3 regions of the Acidovorax sp. JHL-3 genome follow, and region 1 is predicted to be linked to each of the others. Evidence: predicted binding sites of a transcription regulator. Region 1 holds the regulator's gene; each other region holds the start of a gene.

Region 1 (7,760 bases):
GTCTGTTATTTTGGTCTTGATGGTCCTGGCAGGTCTGTGGTGGGCGATCTATCACGGCCAGTTCGAGAGCGTGGAGCAAGAGGGCGAGCGTATTATTCGGGACGATTGACATGCATCAATGTCAAATAACCCTACTTAAATAAAACTATTCCAGTAATAAAACGAGGTGCCCGATGGATTCTCCAAAAACAATGACTGCGCACTACAACGACACGGTTGTGCGTCAGTTTTCTATCATGGCCGTGGTCTGGGGGGTGGTTGGCATGCTGGTGGGCGTGTTCATCGCCGCCCAGCTTGCTTGGCCAGAACTCAATTTCGGTATTTCCTGGCTTAGTTATGGGCGCTTGCGACCACTGCACACCAACGCGGTGATTTTTGCGTTCGGTGGTTGCGGCCTGTTTGCCACCAGCTATTACGTGGTGCAGCGTACGTGCCAGACGCGCTTGTTCGCACCGTCGCTGGCTGCGTTCACCTTCTGGGCCTGGCAGCTGGTCATTGTGGCTGCGGCGATCAGCTTGCCCCTGGGTTACACCCAGGGCAAGGAATATGCCGAACTGGAATGGCCTATCGACATCCTGATTGCCGTGACCTGGGTGTCCTATGCCATCGTGTTTTTTGGCACGATCGGCACGCGCAAGGTCAAGCATATCTATGTGGCCAACTGGTTCTTTGGGGCCTTCATCCTGGCGGTAGCCTTGCTGCACATTGTCAATAGTGCTGCCATTCCCGCAGGGTTCATGAAGAGCTATTCGGCCTATGCGGGTGTTCAGGATGCCATGGTGCAATGGTGGTACGGCCACAATGCTGTGGGCTTTTTCCTCACCACCGGCTTCCTGGGGATGATGTATTACTTCATCCCCAAGCAGGCGGGCCGTCCGGTGTACAGCTATCGCCTGTCCATCGTGCACTTCTGGGCACTGATCTTCACCTACATGTGGGCGGGCCCACACCACCTGCACTACACCGCGCTGCCTGACTGGACGCAATCGGTGGGCATGGTGTTCTCCCTGATTCTGCTGGCCCCGAGCTGGGGCGGCATGATCAACGGAATCATGACCCTGTCGGGCGCCTGGCACAAGCTGCGTGACGACCCCATCCTGCGCTTTTTGATCGTGTCGCTGTCGTTCTACGGCATGTCCACGTTCGAGGGTCCGATGATGTCCATCAAGACCGTCAATGCCCTGAGCCACTACACCGACTGGACCGTGGGTCACGTGCACTCGGGTGCCTTGGGTTGGGTGGGTCTGATCACCATGGGTTCGCTGTATTACATGGTTCCCCGCCTGTTCGGGCGCGAAAAGATGCACTCCATCAAGGCGATTGAGCTGCACTTCTGGATGGCCACCATCGGTATCGTGCTGTACATCGCCGCCATGTGGATTGCCGGTGTGATGCAGGGCCTGATGTGGCGCGCCATCAATGCGGACGGCACGTTGACCTATACCTTCGTTGAAAGCGTGAAGGCAACCTATCCGTTCTACGTGATCCGCGTGGCCGGTGGGCTGCTGTATCTAGGCGGCATGATCATCATGGCCTGGAACGTGTGGGCAACCGCTATTTCTGGTCGTTCGGTCAAGGTAGCCATTCCCGCCGTGAACGCTGCCCACGCCTGAGCCCGAAGGAGCCCATTCATGTCTGATAAAAACCAAAATGCTTCTGCCGGCTTCACCCATGAAAAGGTGGAAACCAACAATTTTCTGATGATCGTGCTGATCCTGCTGGTGATCGCCATCGGCGGCCTGGTGGAAATCGTGCCTCTGTTCTTTCAGAAGTCCACAACCGAGGCGGTAACCGGCGTGCAGCCGTACTCGTCGCTTCAGCTGATGGGGCGCGATGTCTACATTCGTGAAGGTTGCTACAACTGCCATTCACAGATGATCCGGCCCTTCCGCGCAGAAACCTTGCGCTATGGCCACTACTCGGTTGCTGGCGAATACGTGTACGACCATCCGTTCCAGTGGGGCAGCAAACGCACCGGCCCTGATCTGCATCGTGTGGGAGGAAAGTACAGCGACGAATGGCATCGCATTCACCTGAACAATCCGCGCGACGTGGTGCCCGAGTCCAATATGCCCGCGTATCCATGGCTTGAGAAAAACACCCTTGATCCAGCCGATGTAGCCCCGCGCATGAATGCGCTGCGAACCGTGGGCGTGCCTTATACCGATGAGCAGATCGCTGCGTCTGCCGCTGATGTGAAGGGCAAGACCGAGATGGATGCCTTGGTGGCTTACCTGCAAGTCATGGGCCGTGCGCTCAAGTAAAGGAAATTTGCCATGGACATCACGACCATGCGCATCGTCGCCACACTGGCATCGATGGCTTGCTTTATTGGCATCTGGGTCTGGGCCTACAGGGGCCGCAACAAGTCCAGGTTTGATGAGGCAGCCCAGCTGCCCTTCAAGCAAGATTGACCTTCACCAGAACGAGAACATCCCATGAGTGACTTCACCAGCAATTTCTGGTCGGTCTTTGTGACCACGCTGACCCTTGTCGGCATCATCGCCTGCGGCATTCTGCTTTGGATGGCGGGCCGCAAGAAAGTCTCGGCCACGGCCGACAACACCACCGGCCACGTCTGGGACGAGGATCTGGTCGAAATGAACAACCCCCTGCCGCGTTGGTGGGTGTGGCTGTTCGTTATCACCATCGTCTTTGGTCTGGGCTATCTGGCAGCCTATCCCGGTCTTGGCACCTTCACAGGCAAGCTGAACTGGACGCAAAAGGGCGAGTACGAGGCCGAAATGGCCAAAGCCAAGGCGGAAATCGAGCCTCTGTATGCACGCTTTGCGTCCATGAAGCCTGAAGACGTGGCCGTGGATCCGCAGGCACATGCCATTGGCGAGCGCCTGTTCATGAACAACTGTGCCCAGTGCCACGGTTCGGATGCTCGTGGCAGCAAGGGTTTTCCCAACCTTGCGGACAACGACTGGCTGCATGGCGGCAACCCCGAAAAGATCCGCGAAACCCTTGAAAAGGGGCGCATCGGCAATATGCCTCCCATGGCTGCTGCCGTCGGATCTCCGGAAGATGTCCGCAATCTGTCGCACTATGTCTTGAGTCTTTCGGGCAGCCCCCATGATTCCGTGCGGGCATCCTTGGGTAAGTCCAAGTTTGTCTCATGCGCGGCCTGCCATGGTATGGACGGCAAGGGCAACCAGGCTCTGGGAGCCCCCAACCTGACGGACGACATCTGGTTGCACGGCTGGGGCGAAGCGGCCATCACCACTATGATCAATAGCGGCAAGGTCAACGAGATGCCTGCGCAAGCAGACAAGCTGTCAGAAGCGCAGATCGGCGTGCTGGCTTCCTATGTATGGGGCTTGTCCAACAAGCCCGCCGCAGCCCGCTGAAATCGGGGCGACCCCGCCACCTCTGGCTGGGGTCGTCGTCCTGAAGTGTTTGTTTTTCTGCCTCCACCGCCAGCACCATGAAATCATCTGACAGGCCACCGCGCAAGGTCATTCCCATTGCGGCGGCCACACCCGATCCATCGGCAGAGGGCGAATTTGTTTCCCTCTACGAGGCGCAAAAGAAGATTTACCCGCGATCCATCAGTGGGTACTTTGCGCGTTGGCGGTGGGCCATGGTGTTTCTGACCCAAATCGTTTTTTATGGGTTGCCTTGGCTTGAGTGGGGCCAGCGCCAGATGGTGCTGTTTGATCTGGGTGCTCGCCGTTTCTATATTTTCGGCTTGGTTCTGTACCCACAGGATTTCATCTATCTGACGGGGCTGCTGATCATTTCGGCGCTTTCGCTGTTTCTGTTTACTGCGGTTGCGGGCCGGTTATGGTGCGGATTTGCTTGCCCACAAACGGTCTACACCGAGATATTCATGTGGATCGAGCACAAGATCGAGGGAGATCGCAGTGCGCGTCTGCGGCTGGATGCGGGCCCCTGGACATTTGAAAAAATCCGCAAGAAGTTCCTGAAGCAGGCCGTATGGGTGGCCGTGTCCCTTTGGACCGGTTTCACCTTTGTGGGTTATTTTGTGCCGATTCGGGAGCTGGGTCCTGAGCTGTTGGCTTTTGCTGGCGGCTGGCAGATTTTCTGGGTGCTTTTCTACGGATTGGCCACCTACGGCAATGCCGGTTTTATGCGGGAGCAGGTGTGCAAATACATGTGCCCCTATGCCCGTTTCCAGAGCGCAATGTTCGATCGAGATACGCTCATCGTCACCTACGACGAAGCCCGAGGCGAGCCGCGTGGCCCCCGAGTCAAGACGGTGGACTACAAGGCCAAGGGGCTGGGCGACTGCATTGACTGCACCTTGTGTGTTCAAGTGTGCCCGGTGGGTATTGATATCCGCAAGGGTCTGCAATACGAATGCATTGGCTGCGGCCTTTGCGTGGATGCCTGCAATACCGTGATGGACAAGATGCACTACCCCAAGGGCTTGATACGGTATTCAACCCAGAATGGTGTTCTCAATCGCTGGAATCAGTCGCAAATTTTGCGACATGTCTTGCGCCCTCGTGTGCTCATCTACACCGCCGTTCTGGTCGCATTGTGCGTGGGTATGTTAGTCAGCCTCACAACACGGACACCGCTCAAAGTGGATATTGTGCGGGATCGCGCCGCCTTGTCCCGCATTGTGGCGGGGGGCAAGCTTGAAAATGTTTATCGGCTGCAAATCATGAACGCTACAGAGGCTACGCAGCGCTATCGCATTTCAGCATCGGGCCTGGATGGCCTTGAGGTGGCCTCGGAGCAAGAGGTAGACATAGGCGCTGCGGAGTCTCGTTGGGTCGCAGTGCGGTTGCAAATCCCCTATGGATCGGCACCTCCAGGTTCTCACGCGATTCATTTCGACATTTCAGCGCTGGAAAGCGGCGGCAAAGTGGCTGAAAAATCCATTTTCCTGGTTCCACGCTGAGTGAAAGTCACTGTGCCCTACATGGTGGTTTGTGCGCTGTATTGCTGATGTTTCAAGGAGATTCCATGTCGTCCAACCCCGTTATCAATCGTGAACCGCAACCTTGGTGGAGATTCGGTCATGTCTGGCTGGTGATTGCCGGGCCGGTCATTGTGGTGATCGCTGGTTTTGTCACCTTGTGGCTGGCCATCAGCCGCCCAGACCCCGTTGTGGCCGAAGACTATTACCGCAAGGGGCTTGAAATCAACCAGACGCTGGCGCAACCAGAAAAAAGCTTGGCTCCTGCACTGAAAGCCCGGAACCACGCGGCGACTCCTGCCGGAGATCAGCCCCGCTGAGTTGGCACTCCGCATGCGCAATCTTTTGCCAAGATTAAAGGAAACAAGACGATGTGGACACAACGCCTGATGTGGATTGCATGGCCTGCCTTCATGGTGGCGGGCATTCTCGAAATGCTGGTTTTTGCCATGGTGGATCCGCAGGATCTGCATTGGTTTGGCCAGCCCTTGACGCTGTCTCGCGAGGGTGTCTACACCCTCGCTTTTTTCGTGTTCTGGATCATCACCATGGTTGCCAGTGCTATGACAACCCTGCTGTCCATGTCACCTTTTGAGCTCAATCGTTGTCCTGTGCCTGCGCATGCTCGGCCCGACGATTGTCACAAAGTGACGCCCTGCCCGTAGCCGCCATGCCGTTGCAGTGAGGCGACTCAGTGGGGGGCGCGATTTCAGGTGGCTGCTCAGTGGCAGGCCTGTTGGTTGTTGACGATTCGCCTGAGGGCTTCGGTGTCCAGAATGCGAACGTGGCGCTGCTTGACTTCCACGATGCCGTCTTCCACAAATTTGGAGAACGTTCGGCTCACCGTTTCCAGCTTGAGACCCAGGTAGCTGCCGATTTCCTCTCGTGTCATTCGCAGCACCAGCTCTGATTGAGAGAACCCGCGGGCATGAAGGCGTTGCACCAGATTGAGAAGAAAGGCTGCGAGGCGCTCCTCTGCGCGCATACTGCCAAGCAAAAGCATCACGCCGTGCTCGCGCACGATTTCACGGCTCATGATCTTGTGAACGTGGTGTTGCAGTGCAGAGACTTCGCGCGACAGCTCTTCGATGCGATCGAAAGGCATGACACACACTTCGGCGTCTTCGAGCGCGACGGCATCGCAGGTGTGGTGATCGTTGACGATGCCATCCAGTCCGATGATTTCACCGGCCATCTGAAAGCCCGTGACCTGATCGCGTCCGTCTTCCGTGGCGACGCAGGTCTTGAAAAACCCGGTACGGATGGCATAGAGCGAAGTGAACGACTCGCCATTGCGAAACAGCGTACTTCCCCGTTTGATTTTTCGTCGTACAGCCACGACTTCATCAATCCGTTGCAGCTGCTGCTCGTTCAGACCAACGGGCATGCAGAGTTCTCGCAGGTTGCAGTTGGAGCAGGCGACTTTGATGGTTTGCGGATTCATGGACACTGGAGTCTAGTTGGGCAGGGATAATTGGTGTGTGGCTGGCGGGACGCGATTTGTGCGCTCGGCTGCTGACATGAATCAAATTGTCGCCGCTACGTCCGACCATCCTCTTGATTAAAGTCAAGGACGTTGGGCGAAGGGTACGGCACAGTACTGCTGCACGCAAGGATATTTTCCAATGACCGCTGTTTCACCAGAACTTCTGCGCCGTTTTGACGTGCCAGGGCCCCGTTACACCTCATACCCAACGGCCGACAGGTTTGTCGAAGCTTTTGGGCAGGAGGATTATGCCCTCGCGCTTTCGCAGCGTCGGCTTGGCACCACGGCGATGGCGTTGCCATTGTCCCTGTACGTCCATATCCCCTTTTGCGAATCGCTGTGTTACTACTGCGCTTGCAACAAAATCATCACCAAGCACCACGACCGTGCGGATGTGTACTTGCGCTACTTGAGCCGCGAGATTGATCTGCACACGGCCCATTGCGGCACCGGGCAGGTTGTCAGTCAGCTGCATTTGGGGGGGGGAACACCTACGTTCCTCTCGGACGATGGATTGCGGCAGCTCATGGCCACGCTGCGGCGCAGCTTCACTTTCGCCCCGGGCGGAGAGTACTCCATCGAAGTGGACCCACGCACTGTCACGGCAGATCGGCTGGCGGTGCTGGCCGAGTTGGGCTTCAATCGTCTGAGCTTCGGCGTTCAGGATTTCGATGCCGAGGTTCAGAAGGCCGTGCACCGCATCCAGCCCGCAGAGCAGGTCTTCGCGCTCGTGGAGGCGTCGCGCGCGCTGGGCTTTGAGTCGGTCAATGTCGATTTGATCTACGGGCTGCCACGCCAGACACCCGAGTCATTCGACCGCACTTTGGCTCAGGTGGTCCAGTTGCGCCCAGACCGGATTGCTCTGTATGCCTATGCGCACTTGCCAGATCGCTTCAAGCCTCAGCGGCGCATTCTCTCGACAGAACTGCCCGCGGCGTCAGCCAAGGTGACCATGCTCTCGCGCTCGCTGGACACTTTCATGGAAGCCGGGTATGTCTATGTGGGCATGGACCATTTTGCTTTGCCCACCGATGCTTTGGCCGTTGCCAAGCGGCAAGGGCGACTGCACCGCAATTTTCAAGGTTACAGCACCCAACCCGATTGCGACCTCATTGGCTTGGGGGTGTCGGCGATCGGCAGGGTGGGTGCCACCTACAGTCAGAACGCCAAGTCGCTCGAGGAATATTACGACCATCTGGACCAGGGACGTTTGCCTGTGGTGCGTGGATTGGCGCTGAACCGTGACGATCTGGTCCGAAGGGCTGTCATCATGGCGCTCATGTGCCAAGGTGAATTGCAGTTTGAACCCATTGACCAAGCGTGGCTTATTGATTCTCGGAAGTATTTTGCGCCCGAGCTGGAGCAGCTGGAGACCATGGC
Region 2 (7,760 bases), 1.8 Mb from region 1:
GCGCGGCAACGGGGCCACACCGGAAAACACGCGGTACTGGTCGGCGGGCACGTCCAGCAGCATCACGGAGAGCGCGGGCTCGTCAAAATACTCGGCGTTGCTGGCCGAGACGCCCACGCCCACGGTGCCGCTCCAGTCGGTCACCTCGGACAGTTCACTGCTCAGATAGTCGAACAGCGCCTGCGCTTCGCTGGCGTAGTGGTCGGTGATGTAGAGCAGGCCCAGCGTGGGTGCGGATGCGTATTCGGGCAGGGACATCTGTGCCCGCAACTGGGCCAGCACGAGTGCGGCGGCCATGCGCCACTGGGGGTGGGTGGCATGGCCGGTGGGAAATAGTTTCATGGTGTGACCTCTCGGGCAGTGGCGGGCGCTGCCCGCAGCACCGCCAGATCAGTGATCTCAGCCCGCCGACTTGCGCGGTGCGCGGCGGGCCGTGGCTTTTTTGGCGGCGGGTTTCGCGGCGGGTTTGCTGGCAGATTTGGCAGGTGCCTTTTTTGCAGCAGACTTTTTGGCAGCGGGCGCTTTGGCCGCACCGGCAGCAGCGCGTTGGCCGGCCTGCATGGTCTCTATGCCCTTGGCGGCAAACTGGCTGGCCATGTCGGTGGCGGTCTTCATGGCTTCTTTGGCCAGGCCGGTGGCCACGTTATGGGTGGGATCGATGCTGGTCTGCTTGGCGGCGTCTTTCAGGGCGTTGGCCGCGATCTGCTGGAACTGGCTGGTCAGCGCGCCCCACCAATGCATGGGGTCCACCACGGATGGCTCGGGGGCCTGGGAGCCCTTGGAATCGTCGGCCGGTGCGGCCTGGGCTGGCTTGACGGGTTCTGCGGGCGCAGGCGCAGCGGCGGCTGGCGCGGGGGTTGCTGCAGCAGTTGCAGCTGCCCGGCCGGCAAAGGTTTCGGCAGCCTTTTGCATGCTGCCCATCACGCCGTCGGCAGGCTTGAGCTTGAAGGCGCTGGCCACGTCGCCCATGCTGAAGTTCATGCCCTTGAGCGTGGCCAGCGTCATCTTTTGCACCTCCAGCGCCTGGACGGTGGCGGTCAGGGCGCGCGAGTTCTGCTCCAGCCAGAACTGCACGGCCTTGAGTTCGTCGATGCGTTTTTCCAGCTCTTCGACGCTGATGGTGGGCGCCACCCAGTTCGACAGGTTGGGCAGCTGGGGAATGCTGCTGGAGGCCCCTTTGGCCAGGCTTTGCAGAAAGTCAAAGCCGGGGACGAATTTGCCGAAACCGAAGTTGGATGTGTCGCTCATGGCCGCTCCGCAATAGGTGGGTCTTTGGCACGCGCCCCGCAGGGCGTCGTGTTGGCACAGCTTACTCCAATGCCTTGCGTTCCGGAAAGCCCCCGGTGCTCAGTGCTTGTTTCCGTGCGCTGCGCCTTGGCCCATGCCGGAGGCCGCTGCTCCAGGTGCTTGCGAGGCCACCGGCAGCTGCAGTGGCAGCTGGGTTTCGGCGCCCTTGGCATCCTGGAACACCAGGGTCACAGGCACGTTGGAGCCCTTGGCCAACGGAGCCTTCAGGTCCATCAGCATGACGTGGTAGCCGCCGGGCTTGAGCTCGACGGTTTTGCCGGCAGGCAGGTCGAGCGCGGGTATGGCGCGCATTTTCATGATGTCGCCTTCCATCTTCATCTCGTGCACTTCGACCACGCCGGCTGCTGGCGACTCGGCGCGCACCAGGCGCGCGCCGTCTTTGGCAGTCAGGCGCATGAAGGCACCCGTGGCCTTTTGGCCCTGCACGGTGGCACGCGCCCAGGCGCCGTCCACCGCCACGGGGGCAGTGGCTTGGGCGTGGGCCTGGCCGGCAAGCAGGGCAAGGGCGAAGAGTGCGGGACGGGTGATGCGGTGCAGTGTCATGGGGTTCTCCTGGGTAAAAAACGAATGGGAAACAGTAAAAGGGAAACAGTGAAAGGGGAACAACGTCAGCGGGAGGCCGCGTGCTGTCGACATTGCCACAGACAAGGCCTTCGGCGCAGGCGCGGAAATCTTCTGCCTGCCCGGCTTGCGGCCTGCAAACCGCTGCACACCTTGGCCAGCGCTGGCCCAGCCATGGCATGGGCGCGTCGCGCATTCAGGTAGCGCGGGCGCGGGGTCGATTCGCATAGGGCACTGGACACATCCAGCGCCGCGCAGCTTGGGTGCACGCAGCCTCCTGATTACAAGCCAAATTGGCCTCTAGCGCTTATCGATAAAGCGCAAACAGCTATTATAATAATAGCAAAATCAGAAGACAGCTGGGGGCCCGCGCGGCGGCAGCGGCGCGGCTGTGCGGGCCGCAATGTGCGCTGGCGGGGCAGAACCCAGGGCATGCGACGGGGGGCGGGCGACCGGCAACACTGCCGACGGGGGTGGCGGGGGTACACCGACATGGGCGCACAGTGGGCAGTCCAGCGTGTGGCTGGGAGTCTCCCGGGCGCCTTCATCGCTTTTCGCCACCAATTTGATGGCACCCGAGCCCGCGCAAATCAGCTCTACGGCCTGCGGACTGACCAGCGGCGAAGCCACGGCCACGCCGATCGACAAGGCAAACCACGCCAGCGCAAGGCGCGCGAACCAGCGAAGGTGCCGAAGGGTTTGCAGGAGGTGCCGCATGACGGCGCTGATTGTAGGGTGCCAACCCGCCATGGCCTTGACCGGGGTCATCTGAGCGACGGACTTCGCCGGTGCGCTCGCCTACGATGTGGGCTTCCACCCCACGACACCGGAGACAACCCCCATGCTGACACTCTGCGGCTTTTCAGCCAGCAACTACTACAACAAGGTCAAGCTCGCCCTGCTTGAAAAGGGCCTGCCCTTCACCGAAGAACGGGCCTGGGTGGGCGAGACCGACCCCAGCGCCACGCCGCTGGGCAAGGTGCCCTACCTGCGCACACCCCAGGGCACGCTGTGCGAATCGGCGGTAATGACCGACTACATCGAGGCCGCCCACCCCCAGCCCGCCCTGCTGCCTGCCGACCCGTTTGCCGCCGCCAAGGTGCGTGAGCTGATCACCTTCATGGAGCTGCACCTGGAACTGGTGGCGCGCAACCTCTACCCACAAGCCTTCTTTGGCGGTACCGTCAGCGAGTCGGCCCGCGAGAAAGTGGGCGTGCAACTGGAGAAAAACATTGCCGCCTTCGGCCAGCTGGCAAAGTTCAGTCCCTTTGTGGCGGGCGACAGCTTCACGCTGGCCGACTGCGCCGCCATCGTGCATCTGCCGCTTATCAGCGCAGCCACCAAAATCATCTATGGCCGCGACTACCTGGCCGACCTGCCGGTGCGCGACTACCTCGCGCGCATGGCCGAACGCCCCCATGTGCAGCGCCTGAACGCCGACCGCAAAACCAGCACCGCCGAAATGCTGGCCCGCCAACCCAAGCGCTGAGCACGCGCTGGAAAGAAGGGGGGGGAAATCCGGCCGCAGCAGCCGCCAGAAGCTGCAGATGCATCGGTTTCCTCCGTGCCATGCCGGGCTCCCCGCACGGGCTGTGCAGCCTCTTCTTGACCCTTGTCAACGCATGGTGGGTACCTCGGGCGCACCATGGAGGTGTTAGACCATTCCCAAGGAACCCTCGCATGGACCCCCATCTCGCCGCCCCCTTCCGCCAGCAACTGCTTGCGCAGCAATCCGCGCTTTTGGCCCAGTTGGCAGAGCAACGGGGGGGCGTCATCGGCCGGGCCGAGGCAGCAGCGGACCATTTTGGGCAGCCAGAAGATCCGCGTGCCCAGTTGGCCACTGAACGCGAGCTGGAATTTGCGCTGGACGAGCGCGAAACCGCCCACCTGGCCGCCGTGGTTGCGGCCCTCACACGCATCGAGGCCGGCACCTATGGCGAGTGCACCGATTGCGGTACCCATATCACCGCAGCCCGCCTGCACGCCACACCCGAGGCCGCGCGCTGCGTGCACTGCCAGGAAAAGGCCGAGCAGCACCGCCGGGCAGCCTGAGCAATCCTTTTTTTCTCCACTTCTTTACTTCAAGAAAGCATTTTCATGAGCACTTTTCACGCCGTTGTCTGGATGGACCACTCCGAAGCCCATGTGGTGATGTTCGACCGCGAACACACCGAGGCACAGCGCATCAAATCCCGCAGCCACCACAAGCACCAGGGCAAGACAGAAGACCTCAGCCTGTTCTTTGCCGACATCGCCCAGGCCCTGTCGAACACGCATGAAGTGCTGCTGGCAGGCCCCGGCCTCGCGCGCAACCAGTTCCGCGACTGGTGCGCCAAGCACAACGCTGCAGTGGCCGGCGCGGTGGTGGACTCGGTCGCGGCAGACCATCCCTCGGACGCTCAGCTGGTGGCCATGGCGCGCCAGTACTTCAAGAAGTTTGACAACATGGCGTCCGACCCGTCGATGGCCTGAACCCGGCCAGCCTGGCGGGCCTGATCGGCCCCGCCAGGCCGGTGCCTTGGCTGCTATCCTTTGCAGGATGCGCAGCCTTTTTCATTTCGCCTTTCATGTCACCGACCTGGATGCGGCGCGACGCTTCTATGGCGGCGTGCTGGGTTGCCAGGAAGGCCGAAGCACCAACACCTGGGTGGACTTTGACTTCTTCGGTCACCAGATCGCACTGCATCTGGGCACACCATTCGCCACCGCCCGCACCGGCCATGTCGGCGACCACCTGGTGCCCATGCCCCACTTTGGCGCTATTTTGGAGTTGCCCGACTGGCATGCACTGGCTGCGCGCCTGCGTGCTGCCAACACGGCCTTTGTGCTGGAACCCCAGGTGCGCTTTGAGGGCCAGCCCGGCGAGCAGTGGACGATGTTCTTTCACGACCCGAGCGGCAACCCGATAGAAATCAAGGGCTTTCGTACACTGGACAGGGTGTACGCGACATGAGCTACACCTTCGCGTCCGCCACGATCTTGCTGCTGCTGATCACCGATCCGCTGGGCAACATTCCCATTTTTGCCAACGCGCTGCGCGGCGTGGCACCCGAACGCCGGGCGCGGGTGATCCTGCGCGAGGTGCTGATAGCGTTTGCACTGCTGCTGGTGTTTTTATTCTTTGGCGCGCAGTTCCTGCGGGTGATGAACCTGAGTGATTTGTCGCTGCAGATCGCCGGGGCAGTGGTGCTTTTCCTGATCGCGCTGCGCATGATCTTCCCGCCCGACGCCGGACCTCCAACCGACCTGCCAGGCGAGCCGCTGATCGTGCCCTTGGCCATCCCTGCGCTCGCAGGCCCCTCCGCCATGGCCACCGTGATGCTGCTGGTGGCCCAGGCGCCCGAGCGAAAGATGGAATGGGTGGCCGCCCTGTGCGTGACCATGGCGGTGTGCGCGGTGGTGCTGCTACTGGCCGAGCGCATACAGCGCCTGGTGGGCGAACGCGTGGTGATGGCGTTTGAACGCCTGATGGGGCTGATCCTGGTGGCCATCTCGGTGGAGATGCTGATCCGCGGAATCAAGCAACTGGCGCATCAGCTGTAAATCCCGCGTCCTTGGGGACTGCACGCCCAGAGCATCCCGCGTGAATGCGGCGACCGAATCGCCGCGCAGGCCTATTTGCGGGCAAGGACCGGGAGAGCACCCAGCGCGAAGACCGAATTGGGCACTCCGGCACGGGCCATCAGCGGTGCGGGACGGCGTGCCAGTTTTGCACGGGCCACCACCGGTGACTCGACCCGTACGCCACGCGCCTGTTGCTCGGCCACCAGATCGCGCAGCGTGACAGACTGGAGGTATTCCAGAACCCGTGCATTGAACGCCGTGAAGAGCGAGCCGGTCATGGTCACCATTTGCGACGACCCGTTAGAGGCTGGCGCAGCCTCCTCACCTGGCTTGTGGTTCTCTACCGCCACCACGATGTCGGCAACCGACACCTGCTCGGGCTTGCGGGCCAGGGCATAGCCGCCTCCAGGCCCGCGTGTGCTGTCAACCAGCCCGGCCCGTTTGAGGGCGCTAAAAAGCTGCTCCAGATAAGACAGCGATGTCCCCTGGCGCGCACTGATCGTGGAGAGCGCAACGGGCCCGGTGTTCTGTCGCATTGCCAGGTCGGTCATCGCAGACACGGCAAGTTGGCCTCTGGTGGTAATTCGCATCTTCACTCCTTGTGAACATTGATACCTCCGAGCCCCGGGAAACCCTTTCCGGCTCGGTCCATGAAAACAATATAGCGGCTGAAACACTTCGCGTATATTCGTTTTATCGAGAAAAATAGTGCGGTTTTTTCGAACTATGGTGTTTCATCATGAACTTCAAGCATCTCAAATACTTCTGGACAGTTGCCAAGGCTGGCGGCGTGGTGCGCGCCGGCGAGCAACTGCACACCACGCCCCAGACGCTGTCAGGGCAAATCAAGCAGCTGGAGCAGTGGCTCGGTCACGACCTTTTTCGAAAGCGCGGCAGAGGGCTGGAGCTGACCAGCGAAGGGCGGGTTGCACTGGGCTACGCCGAGCAGATTTTTGCGCTGGGTGACGAGCTGGAAAAATCCGTCCGCCTGTCGCGCGACCAGGCAAAGACGCTGGAGTTTCGCGTGGGCATTGCCGATTCGGTGGCCAAGCCGGTGGCCTATCACTTGCTGGAACCGGCGCTGGGCCTGGCGGATCGCGTGCACATGATTTGCCACGAAGGAAAATTCCCGGAGCTGTTGGCCCAGCTCACCCTGCACCGCCTGGATCTGGTGATTGCAGACGAGCCGGTATCCCGGAAGGTGGGTGTCAAGGCCTTCAACCATGCCCTTGGGACCAGCGCCATGAGCTTCTTCTGCGCCCCTTCACTCGCGCGGCAACTCCAGGGCCCCTTTCCGCAATGCCTTCATCGTGCACCCATGCTGATCCAGGGCCCCACGTCTTCCGTGCGCCAGCAACTCGATCACTGGTTCAACAAATACCAGCTCCAGCCGCTCATCGTCGGAGAGTTCGACGACAGCGCCCTCATGAATGCCTTTGGTCGGGAGGGTCGAGGCGTTTTCACCTCTCCCAGCGTTCTGGAGGACGAAACCATGGCGCAGTTCGGCGTGGAGATCGTGGGCAAGACATCCGAGCTGGTGGAGGAGTTCTTCGCCATCTCCGTCGAGCGCCGCATCACCCACCCCTGTGTTTCCGCCATCACCCGGGCCGCCAGGGCAAAGCTGTTTGCGCTGTAGGCGCGCTGCCCAAAAACGGCATGAACAGAGCGGCCCTGTGGGCGCGGCGTTCGGTGCGTTAAAAAGCTGCGGCCACCGAACTGCCAACTTGGTGATGGCGCCCGGGTACCAGTGCGCAAGGCGGGTTCGCTGCCCAACCTTGGCTGAAGAAACGGAGCGCGCGGCAGCATGACCAAACACGCAGGTCCGTGACCTTGCCTTGCCAAAAAACGCCGAAAACCTATTGCTTCGACCGACTCTTGCGCACCGGCTTGGCCGTGGAGCTGTTGGCCTTGGCGCTTGCCTGCTCCAGCCACAGCAAGGAATCCATCTGCGACAGAAAACGGCGCAGGTAGTCGGGCGACAGGGACTGCATCAGGCTGAGTGAGCGCAGCATGAGCCTGTGCGAGTTGAGTGGCCCGGCATTCTCAGGCCCGCGGTGCAGCGCCTGTACCACCTGTTGCTCTGCAGAAATTTTTGACCAGACCTCAGTGAACTGGCGCACGCTCCTCAGGTCCGCCAGGCTGGCGCCTTCGCTAGCGAGTTCGGTGCCTGCATCTGCTCGTGCGCGGGCATTCAGCTCGCGGTTCAGTTGCGCCAGAGCAGCGCCTGGGGCGGGCGCTGCGGACTTTGGAAGGCACGGGCTTTCCCCAACGATCAACGACCTTCGCCCGGCATAGGCTGCAACGGCCTCGCGCAACCGGCTCGCCAG
Region 3 (7,760 bases), 650 kb from region 1:
GCGATGTGAAGACGGTGACGCGTGAATTCGCACCGATGGACTTGACCGGCGTGCCGCTGCAAAAGGCCGTGATCGACGTGCTGGCCCACCCCACGGTGGCATCGAAGCGCTTTCTCATCACCATTGGCGACCGCACCGTGGGCGGCATGAGCCACCGCGACCAGATGGTGGGCCCGTGGCAGGTGCCCGTGGCCGATTGCGCCGTGACGCTGGCCGATTACAAGGGTTTTGCGGGCGAGGCCATGGGCATGGGCGAACGCACGCCGCTGGCGGCCATCAACGCCCCGGCATCGGGCCGCATGGCGGTGGCCGAGGCCATCACCAATCTGCTGGCTGCACCCATCGAGCTGCCGCGCGTCAAGCTGTCCGCCAACTGGATGGCCGCTTGCGGCGAGCCCGGCGAGGATGCCGACCTGTACGCCACCGTGAAGGCCGTGGGCATGGAGCTGTGCCCCGCGCTGGGCATCTCGATTCCCGTGGGCAAGGACAGCCTGTCCATGCGCACGCAATGGCAGGATGGCGGCGGCAAGAAAAAGGTCACCTCGCCCGTCAGCCTGATCGTGAGTGCCTTTGCCTCGCTGGCCGACGTGCGTGGCACGCTCACCCCCCAGCTCAACGCCACCGAAGACGACACCACGCTGGTGCTGGTGGACCTGGGCAAGGGCCAAAGCCGCATGGGCGGCAGCATTCTGGGCCAGACGCTCGACCAAAGCGGCGATGTGGTGCCCGATGTGGACGACCCCCAGGACCTGGTGAACCTCGTCAACGCCGTCAACGCGCTGCGCGCCAAGGGCCAGATCCTGGCCTACCACGACCGCAGCGATGGTGGCCTGCTGGCCGCCGTGGCCGAAATGGCCTTTGCCGGACATGTAGGCGTGGCCCTGAACGTGGACATGCTCGTGACCGAGGGCGACGGCATCAGCGACAGCCGCATGGAAACCGGCGACGCCAAGAACTGGGCGCAGCAGGTGAGTGCGCGCCGCGAAGAGCTCACGCTCAAGGCCTTGTTCAATGAAGAACTGGGCGTGGTGCTGCAGGTGCGCACGGCAGAACGCAACGAGGTGATGCAGACGCTGCGCGAGCATGGCCTGTCGAAGTTCAGCCATTTCATTGGCAAGACGCGCCCGGCATCGTCCAGCATCAACGCGGGCAAGGGCGAGCTGCAGGTCTGGCGCGATGCCAAGGCCGTGTTCAGCGCGCCGCTGGCCGACTTGCACCAGGTGTGGGATGCCGTGAGCTGGAAGATCTGCCAGCAGCGTGACAACCCCGCCAACGCCGACGCCGAGCACGCCGCAGCGGGGGAGCCCACCGACCCCGGCATGCAGGTGCACCTCACGTTCGATGCGTCGGACGACGTGGCGGCGCCGTTCCTGAACCTCTCGCGACCCAAAGTGGCTATTTTGCGCGAGCAGGGCGTGAATTCGCATGTGGAAATGGCCTACGCCTTCACGGAAGCGGGCTTCGAGGCGTTTGACGTGCACATGACCGACCTGCAGACCGGCCGCGTGAAACTCGAAGACTTCCAGGGCGTGGTGGCGTGTGGTGGCTTCAGCTATGGCGACACGCTGGGCGCGGGCATTGGCTGGGCGCGCAGCATTACCTTCAACCCCGTGCTGGCAGCGCAATTCCAGGGCTTCTTTGGTCGCACTGACACCTTTGGCCTGGGCGTGTGCAACGGCTGCCAGATGTTTGCCGAGCTGGCCGACATCATCCCCGGCGCGCAAGACTGGCCGCGCTTCACCACCAACCAGAGCGAGCGTTTCGAGGCGCGCCTGTCGCTGGTGGAAGTGCTCGAATCGCCCAGCCTGTTCCTGCAAGGCATGGCCGGCAGCCGCCTGCCGATTGCCGTGGCGCATGGTGAGGGCTATGCCAACTTCAAATACCGCGGCAACGCGGCGCAGGCCATTGCGGCCATGCGTTTTGTGGACAACCATGGCGCGGCCACCGAGCAGTATCCGTTCAACCCCAACGGCAGCGCGGGCGGTTTGACTGCCGTGACCACGGCCGATGGGCGCTTCACTGCCATGATGCCGCACCCCGAGCGCGTGTTCCGCAACGTGCAGATGAGCTGGACCAGTGGTGATATCGGTGCGCTGAGCCCCTGGATGCGCATCTGGCGCAACGCCCGCAAGTGGGTGGGATGATGGTTTTCTGACCGGGCGGCTTGCGCGGTCAGTGCCATGCAAAAAGGCTGGGCCCTCGTGGCTTGGCCTTTTTGCTTTTGGGGCGCGTGGGTCCCGTCAGCGCAGTCATTTCAGTGATGCCTTGAGCTGCGCGCCACCCGCAGCAGCCCATGCAACCGGCGCGCCTCATACCAGTGCCACCGTGGAGCTGGCTTTGCCAGGCCACGGGTGGCGTCCCCTTGGGGGAAGACGCGAAGCGGCACAGGGGGGATTTCAAGGCTTGCGCTGGTACACCAGCAGGCGCCCCTTGTAGGCGGGCAGATCGCCGCGCACCGGGTGGTCCAGCCGTTCCTCGGTCACTTCAAAGCCGTGGGCCGCCATCTGCTTGTTGAATGCCGAGCGGTTGCCGCGGTTGGGGTCCACGATCCAGATCTGTGCACCCGCGCCCGCATGGCGGTCGATGAAACTGGCCAGCGTGGCGCGCACATCGCGCTCATACAGCACATCGCTGCCCATGATCAGATCAAACTGCCCCTGCACCGCGCTTGCCAGTAAGGGGGCGTTGTGCGGGTGTTCCCGTTGTGCGACCAAAGGCGTGCTTCCCCATTGTCCGGTGCGGTATTTCATCGGGGGCAGGGCGTTGAGCCGCAGGTTCTCCAGCAAAAACGGGTTGGCCAGCGGGTGGCAATCACTGGCCGTGACATCCACGCCGCGCCGGTGGCACACCAGGCTGGCCAGCCCCAGGCCGCAGCCAATTTCCAGCACCCGCTCGTCTTTGCACAAGGGGCGCAGGGCCATCCGTGCCGCCAGTTGGGCGCCCGAGGGCCACAGCAGGCCGAACAATGGCCAGGTCGCAGACGAGATGCCCAGGCGCTCTGCAACGCCCAGAGGGTCAGAAAACTGCTGGCGATCGAGAAGCGAGCGGATGAGCAGGTTGTCCACGCCCGCAATCGGGACGCTTTCCTGTTTGGTGAGATAGCCTGGCATGGCGGGGGCGCGAAGCCATGTCAGGGACCCCGAAGTGGTGGGTGAGCCTGCGAGTATGCGCCCCTTGTCGATGGCCTTTGCGTCCACGGCATTCCGTGGCGCTGCAGGGGGCAGGGGCGGCGTGACGCCTTGGCTGCCACGGTGCGTTGCTATAGTGCACGCCACGCAGCGCGCAGGACGCATGCTTTTCTCCCGACACTTCGTGTTTTCACCTGCTTCTTCAAGGAATTTCCATGGCCGCTGGCAGCCTTCTCGCATTGTTGGACGACATTGCAACCATCCTCGACGATGTCGCCCTCATGACCAAGGTCGCTGCCAAGAAGAGCGTTGCCATGGCCGATGACGTGTCGGTCATGACCAAGGTGGCAGCGCAAAAGACCGCGGGTGTGCTGGGTGACGATCTGGCGCTCAATGCCCAGCAGGTCACGGGCGTGCGTGCAGAGCGCGAGATTCCGGTGGTCTGGGCTGTGGCCAAGGGTTCGCTGGTGAATAAGGCGATTCTGGTGCCGGCCGCGCTGCTTATCAGCGCCTTTGCGCCCTGGGCGGTGACGCCGCTGCTCATGGTGGGTGGCGCATTTTTGTGCTTTGAGGGGTTTGAGAAGCTGGCGCACAAGTTTTTGCACAGCCCGCACCAAAAAGAGGCCGAGCACGAAAGCCATGTGAAGGCCAACGCCAACCCGGCTGTGGACCTGGTGGCTTTCGAAAAAGACAAGATCAAGGGCGCCGTTCGCACCGATTTCATCCTGTCGGCGGAAATCATCGCCATCACCCTGGGCACGGTGGCAGGTGCGCCGTTTGTGCAGCAGGTGACGGTGCTCGTGGGCATTGCGCTGGCCATGACGGTGGGTGTTTACGGCCTGGTGGCGGGCATCGTCAAGCTCGATGACCTGGGGCTGTGGCTCAACCAGAAGCCGGGCGCAGCGGCCCGTGCCGTGGGCGCAGGCATTGTGCGCGCGGCGCCCTGGCTGATGAAGACGCTGTCGGTGGCGGGCACGGCGGCCATGTTTCTGGTGGGCGGCGGGATTCTGGTGCATGGGGTTCCAGCGCTGCACCATGCCGTGGAGGGCGCGGGTGCAGCGGCGGCCCTTTGGCCGGTGGGTGGTCTGTGGGCTGTGGTGGTTCCCAACCTGCTGAACGCCATGGTCGGCATCGTGGCCGGTGGCCTGGTGGTGGCGGTAGTGACCGTGGTGGCCCGGCTGCGCAAGGGTGCCAAGGCGCACTGAGGACCCTGAAGTGACCCGGAAGGCCCGGGTGCTCCGTCTTCGGGTAACTACCAAGAGTTTGACCTGAGGCAAGGTTGACCATTTTGCTAACAGGCTCAATTGCGGTACGGGGGCCGTCCCCGTTTAACCGCATTGGGTTCTGTATGAAAAAAAATCTGCTGGCTGTAGCCGTTTTGTGCGCATTGACCTCTGGCGCTGCTTTTGCGCAGCAAGCTGAGAGCCCTTGGCTTGTGCGCGTGCGCGCCGTCCATCTGGACAGCGCCAACAAGGACAGCACGGGCCTGGGCCTGTCGGTCAACAACAAGACGATTCCTGAAGTTGACATCTCGTATTTCTTCAACAAGAACGTGGCTGCCGAGTTGATCCTCACGGTGCCGCAAAAGCACGACCTGAGCTCCAGCGTTCTGGGTGGCCGCATCGGCTCGCTCAAGCACCTGCCGCCTTCGCTGCTGTTGCAATACCACTTTGACGCCCCTGGCTTCAAGCCCTATGTGGGCGCCGGTGTCAACTACACGCGCTTTTCCAACGTGAACCTGCCCGCCGGTGTGGACATCGACCGCAACAGCTGGGGCGGTGCCCTGCAGGTCGGCGTGGACATTCCCCTGTCCAAAAACCTGTATCTGAACTTCGACGTGAAGAAGGTTTACATCAAGACCGACGTGTTCGCTGGCGGTGCCAAGCAGGGCACGTTCAAGGTGGACCCCGTGCTGGTGGGCGTGGGCCTCGGCTGGCGCTTCTGATGCAACGGCGCTGCGTGAGCGGCGCCTTGCCATCAGACCCCAAGGTCAAAAGGGCTGGCGCGTGCGCCGGCCTTTTTTTTTGGTGGTTTCCACCGGTGGGCCGTGACGCGGCGGTCTGCCGGCGCTGGGTATTGATTGAAAAAACGCTATATAAATAATAGCTACTAGCGCTTGATAGTATTTGGCTAGAGCCTGAAAATGCCAGAGATCGTATCGCACTCTCCCGGATGAAAAGTGGTCCAGAGCGATTCCGTGTCGGTGTAATCCTGCGCGCCCCGTCGTTGCAGGCTGTCACCCGGGGTGAACGCAGTGGGGGTAGCCTGTGGCATCGTTCACCACCCCATGCCCAACACCCGACGCACACCGCCATGCCCCTGAACCGCCCCAGCGACATCACCGACGGCCTGAGCCAGCGTCCCGCGCGCATCTCACCCAAATACTTCTACGACCAGCGGGGCTCGCAATTGTTCGAAGCCATCACCCGCCTGCCCGAGTACTACCCCACGCGCACCGAGACGGCCCTGATGCAGCGGCATGCGGCCGACATGGCCCGGCATCTGGGCGCCGTGCGCACCGTGATCGAGCTGGGCGCCGGCAGCTGCGAGAAGGCCCGCGCGTTGTGCGCCTGGGTGCGGCCCGCCTGTTTTGTGGGGGTGGATATCTCGGTCGATTTTTTGCAAGAGGCCGTGCTGCGCCTGCGTGCTGACATGCCGGGGCTGGATGCGCGGGCGGTGGGTGGCGACATGACCCAGGGCGTCGTGCTGCCCTCCGACATTCCACGGGCCGGGCGCCTGGTGTTTTATCCGGGCTCCTCCATCGGCAACTTTGACCCGACCCAGGCGCTGGAGTTGTTGCGGCACATGCGCGCCCTGGTGGATGGCGATGGTGGCCTGCTGATCGGCATCGATCTGCCCAAGGATGTGGCGGTGCTGGAGGCCGCCTACGACGATGCAGCGGGCGTGACGGCGGCTTTCAATCGCAACGTGCTCACGCACCTCAACCGCCTGATCGGCAGTGATTTTGTGGAAGACCAGTGGGGCCACCGGGCGTTCTTCAACCAGCAAGCATCGCGCATCGAGATGCATCTGGAGGCGCTCGCACCAATTTGCGTGCGCTGGCCGGGTGGCGAGCGCCGGTTTGCCATGGGCGAGCGCATCCACACCGAAAACAGCTACAAATACCCCCTTGCCGTGTTCACCGACATGCTGGCCCAGGCGGGTTTCTCCCATGCGCAGGCATGGACCGACGAGCGGGGCTGGTTTGCCGTGGTGCACGCCCGCCCCTGAACCCTCTGCTGAAGCGCTGCCTGGCCATGAATTTGTTGATTTCCCGCTACACCGAAGTGCGCCGCCACACCACCGGGCTGGTGCAGCCCCTGTCACCCGAAGACTGCACCGCACAGTCCATGCCCGACGCCAGCCCGGCCAAATGGCATCTGGCCCACACCACCTGGTTTTTTGAAACCTTTGTGCTGGAGGCGCACGAGCCTGGTTTTGCGCCGTTTGCGCCCGCCTTCAGGGTCTTGTTCAACTCGTATTACAACGGTGTCGGCGCCCGCCACCCGCGGGCGCAGCGCGGTCTGATCACGCGCCCCTCGCTGGCCGAGGTGCTGGCGTACCGGGCCGATGTGGATGCGCGCATGCTGCACCTTTTGTCCACGCCGGGGCAGGATGCGGCACTGTGCGCACTGGTAGAGCTGGGCTTGCAGCACGAGCAGCAGCACCAGGAGTTGCTGGTGACCGACATCCAGCATTTGCTGTCGAGCAACCCGATGCATCCGGCCTACCGTTCGCCGCAGTCAGTGGCCGCCGATGCAGAAGCCGCACCGCCGCTGGTCTGGCATGCGTTTGCCGGCGGGCTTACCGAAATAGGCCATGTGGGCGACAGCTTTGCGTTTGACAACGAGAGTCCCCGCCACACGGTGTATCTGCATCCGTATGCACTGGCATCACGCCTTGTCACCAATGCCGAGTTTGCTGCCTTTGTGGACGATGGCGGTTACCGCAATCCTGCCCATTGGCTGGCCGAAGGCTGGGACTGGCGCGTTGCCCACGGGCTGGAGGCGCCTTTGTATTGGCAGCGTGTCGGTGCCGGATGGCACCAGTTCTCCCTGGCAGGGCTGGGCCCGTTGCGCCATGGGCAGCCCGTGGTGCACCTGTCGTATTTCGAGGCGGACGCCTACGCGCGCTGGGCAGGTGCGCGCCTGCCCACCGAGGCCGAGTGGGAGCACGCCACGGCACTGCTGGCTTCAGGCACCGCTGGCCGTGGCCCCCGCACAGATGCGCTGCACCCCAGTGCGGCCCGGGGCGTCGGCTTGGAGCAGCTGTTTGGTGAGGCGTGGCAGTGGACGCAATCGAGCTATGCGCCATACCCCGGTTTCAGGGCCGCAGAAGGTGCCGTGGGCGAATACAACGGCAAGTTCATGGTGAACCAGTATGTGCTGCGGGGCAGCTCGTGCGCCACGCCGGCCGGCCATGCACGCGCCAGCTACCGCAATTTTTTCCCGGCCACGGCGCGCTGGCAGTTTTCGGGGGTGCGGCTGGCCAGAGACGCCTGACGCTTCTGAAACGTCCCCACGTCGCCCCACCGTCCGAGACCGTGGCGCCCGCTGGGGGTTGCGTTGGCTGTGGGTCAGTCGGCCCCGGTGTCCTGCGCAGGCTTGCGCGGCCGGCGTGGCCGGGCAGGGG

Evidence for each region. Region 1 encodes FNR, which switches genes on or off when oxygen is low (the NO sensors DNR and NnrR bind a similar motif). Its sites were predicted from a motif close to TTGATNNNNATCAA; they were not measured.
Region 2: the regulator FNR is predicted to act here: its motif matches at 3,475-3,488, upstream of K226_RS0105630 (TraR/DksA family transcriptional regulator).
Region 3: the regulator FNR is predicted to act here: its motif matches at 4,392-4,405, upstream of K226_RS0111210 (OmpW family protein).

What each region holds. Positions count from the first base shown of each region.
Region 1 covers NZ_JAFU01000001.1:3,023,914-3,031,673, reverse strand. Annotated here, with positions in the region: gene ccoS (cbb3-type cytochrome oxidase assembly protein CcoS) at 1-109, shown strand, start outside; gene ccoN (cytochrome-c oxidase, cbb3-type subunit I) at 174-1,613, shown strand; gene ccoO (cytochrome-c oxidase, cbb3-type subunit II) at 1,632-2,264, shown strand; gene K226_RS0114110 (cbb3-type cytochrome c oxidase subunit 3) at 2,277-2,414, shown strand; gene ccoP (cytochrome-c oxidase, cbb3-type subunit III) at 2,439-3,353, shown strand; gene ccoG (cytochrome c oxidase accessory protein CcoG) at 3,431-4,876, shown strand; gene K226_RS0114095 (FixH family protein) at 4,942-5,214, shown strand; gene K226_RS0114090 (hypothetical protein) at 5,266-5,559, shown strand; gene fnr (fumarate/nitrate reduction transcriptional regulator Fnr) at 5,616-6,338, opposite strand; gene hemN (oxygen-independent coproporphyrinogen III oxidase) at 6,520-7,760, shown strand, end outside.
Region 2 covers NZ_JAFU01000001.1:1,192,981-1,200,740, reverse strand. Annotated here, with positions in the region: gene K226_RS0105655 (FIST N-terminal domain-containing protein) at 1-342, opposite strand, end outside; gene K226_RS0105650 (PhaM family polyhydroxyalkanoate granule multifunctional regulatory protein) at 400-1,248, opposite strand; gene K226_RS0105645 (copper chaperone PCu(A)C) at 1,348-1,851, opposite strand; gene K226_RS20170 (DUF2946 family protein) at 2,218-2,586, opposite strand; gene K226_RS0105635 (glutathione S-transferase) at 2,711-3,358, shown strand; gene K226_RS0105630 (TraR/DksA family transcriptional regulator) at 3,550-3,921, shown strand; gene K226_RS0105625 (hypothetical protein) at 3,967-4,341, shown strand; gene K226_RS0105620 (VOC family protein) at 4,409-4,822, shown strand; gene K226_RS0105615 (MarC family protein) at 4,819-5,412, shown strand; gene K226_RS0105610 (Rrf2 family transcriptional regulator) at 5,484-6,023, opposite strand; gene nhaR (transcriptional activator NhaR) at 6,173-7,069, shown strand; gene K226_RS0105600 (DUF2894 domain-containing protein) at 7,290-7,760, opposite strand, start outside.
Region 3 covers NZ_JAFU01000001.1:2,378,869-2,386,628, forward strand. Annotated here, with positions in the region: gene purL (phosphoribosylformylglycinamidine synthase) at 1-2,144, shown strand, start outside; gene K226_RS0111200 (methyltransferase) at 2,397-3,110, opposite strand; gene K226_RS0111205 (DUF808 domain-containing protein) at 3,344-4,333, shown strand; gene K226_RS0111210 (OmpW family protein) at 4,477-5,073, shown strand; gene egtD (L-histidine N(alpha)-methyltransferase) at 5,442-6,359, shown strand; gene egtB (ergothioneine biosynthesis protein EgtB) at 6,386-7,630, shown strand; gene K226_RS0111225 (NYN domain-containing protein) at 7,705-7,760, opposite strand, start outside.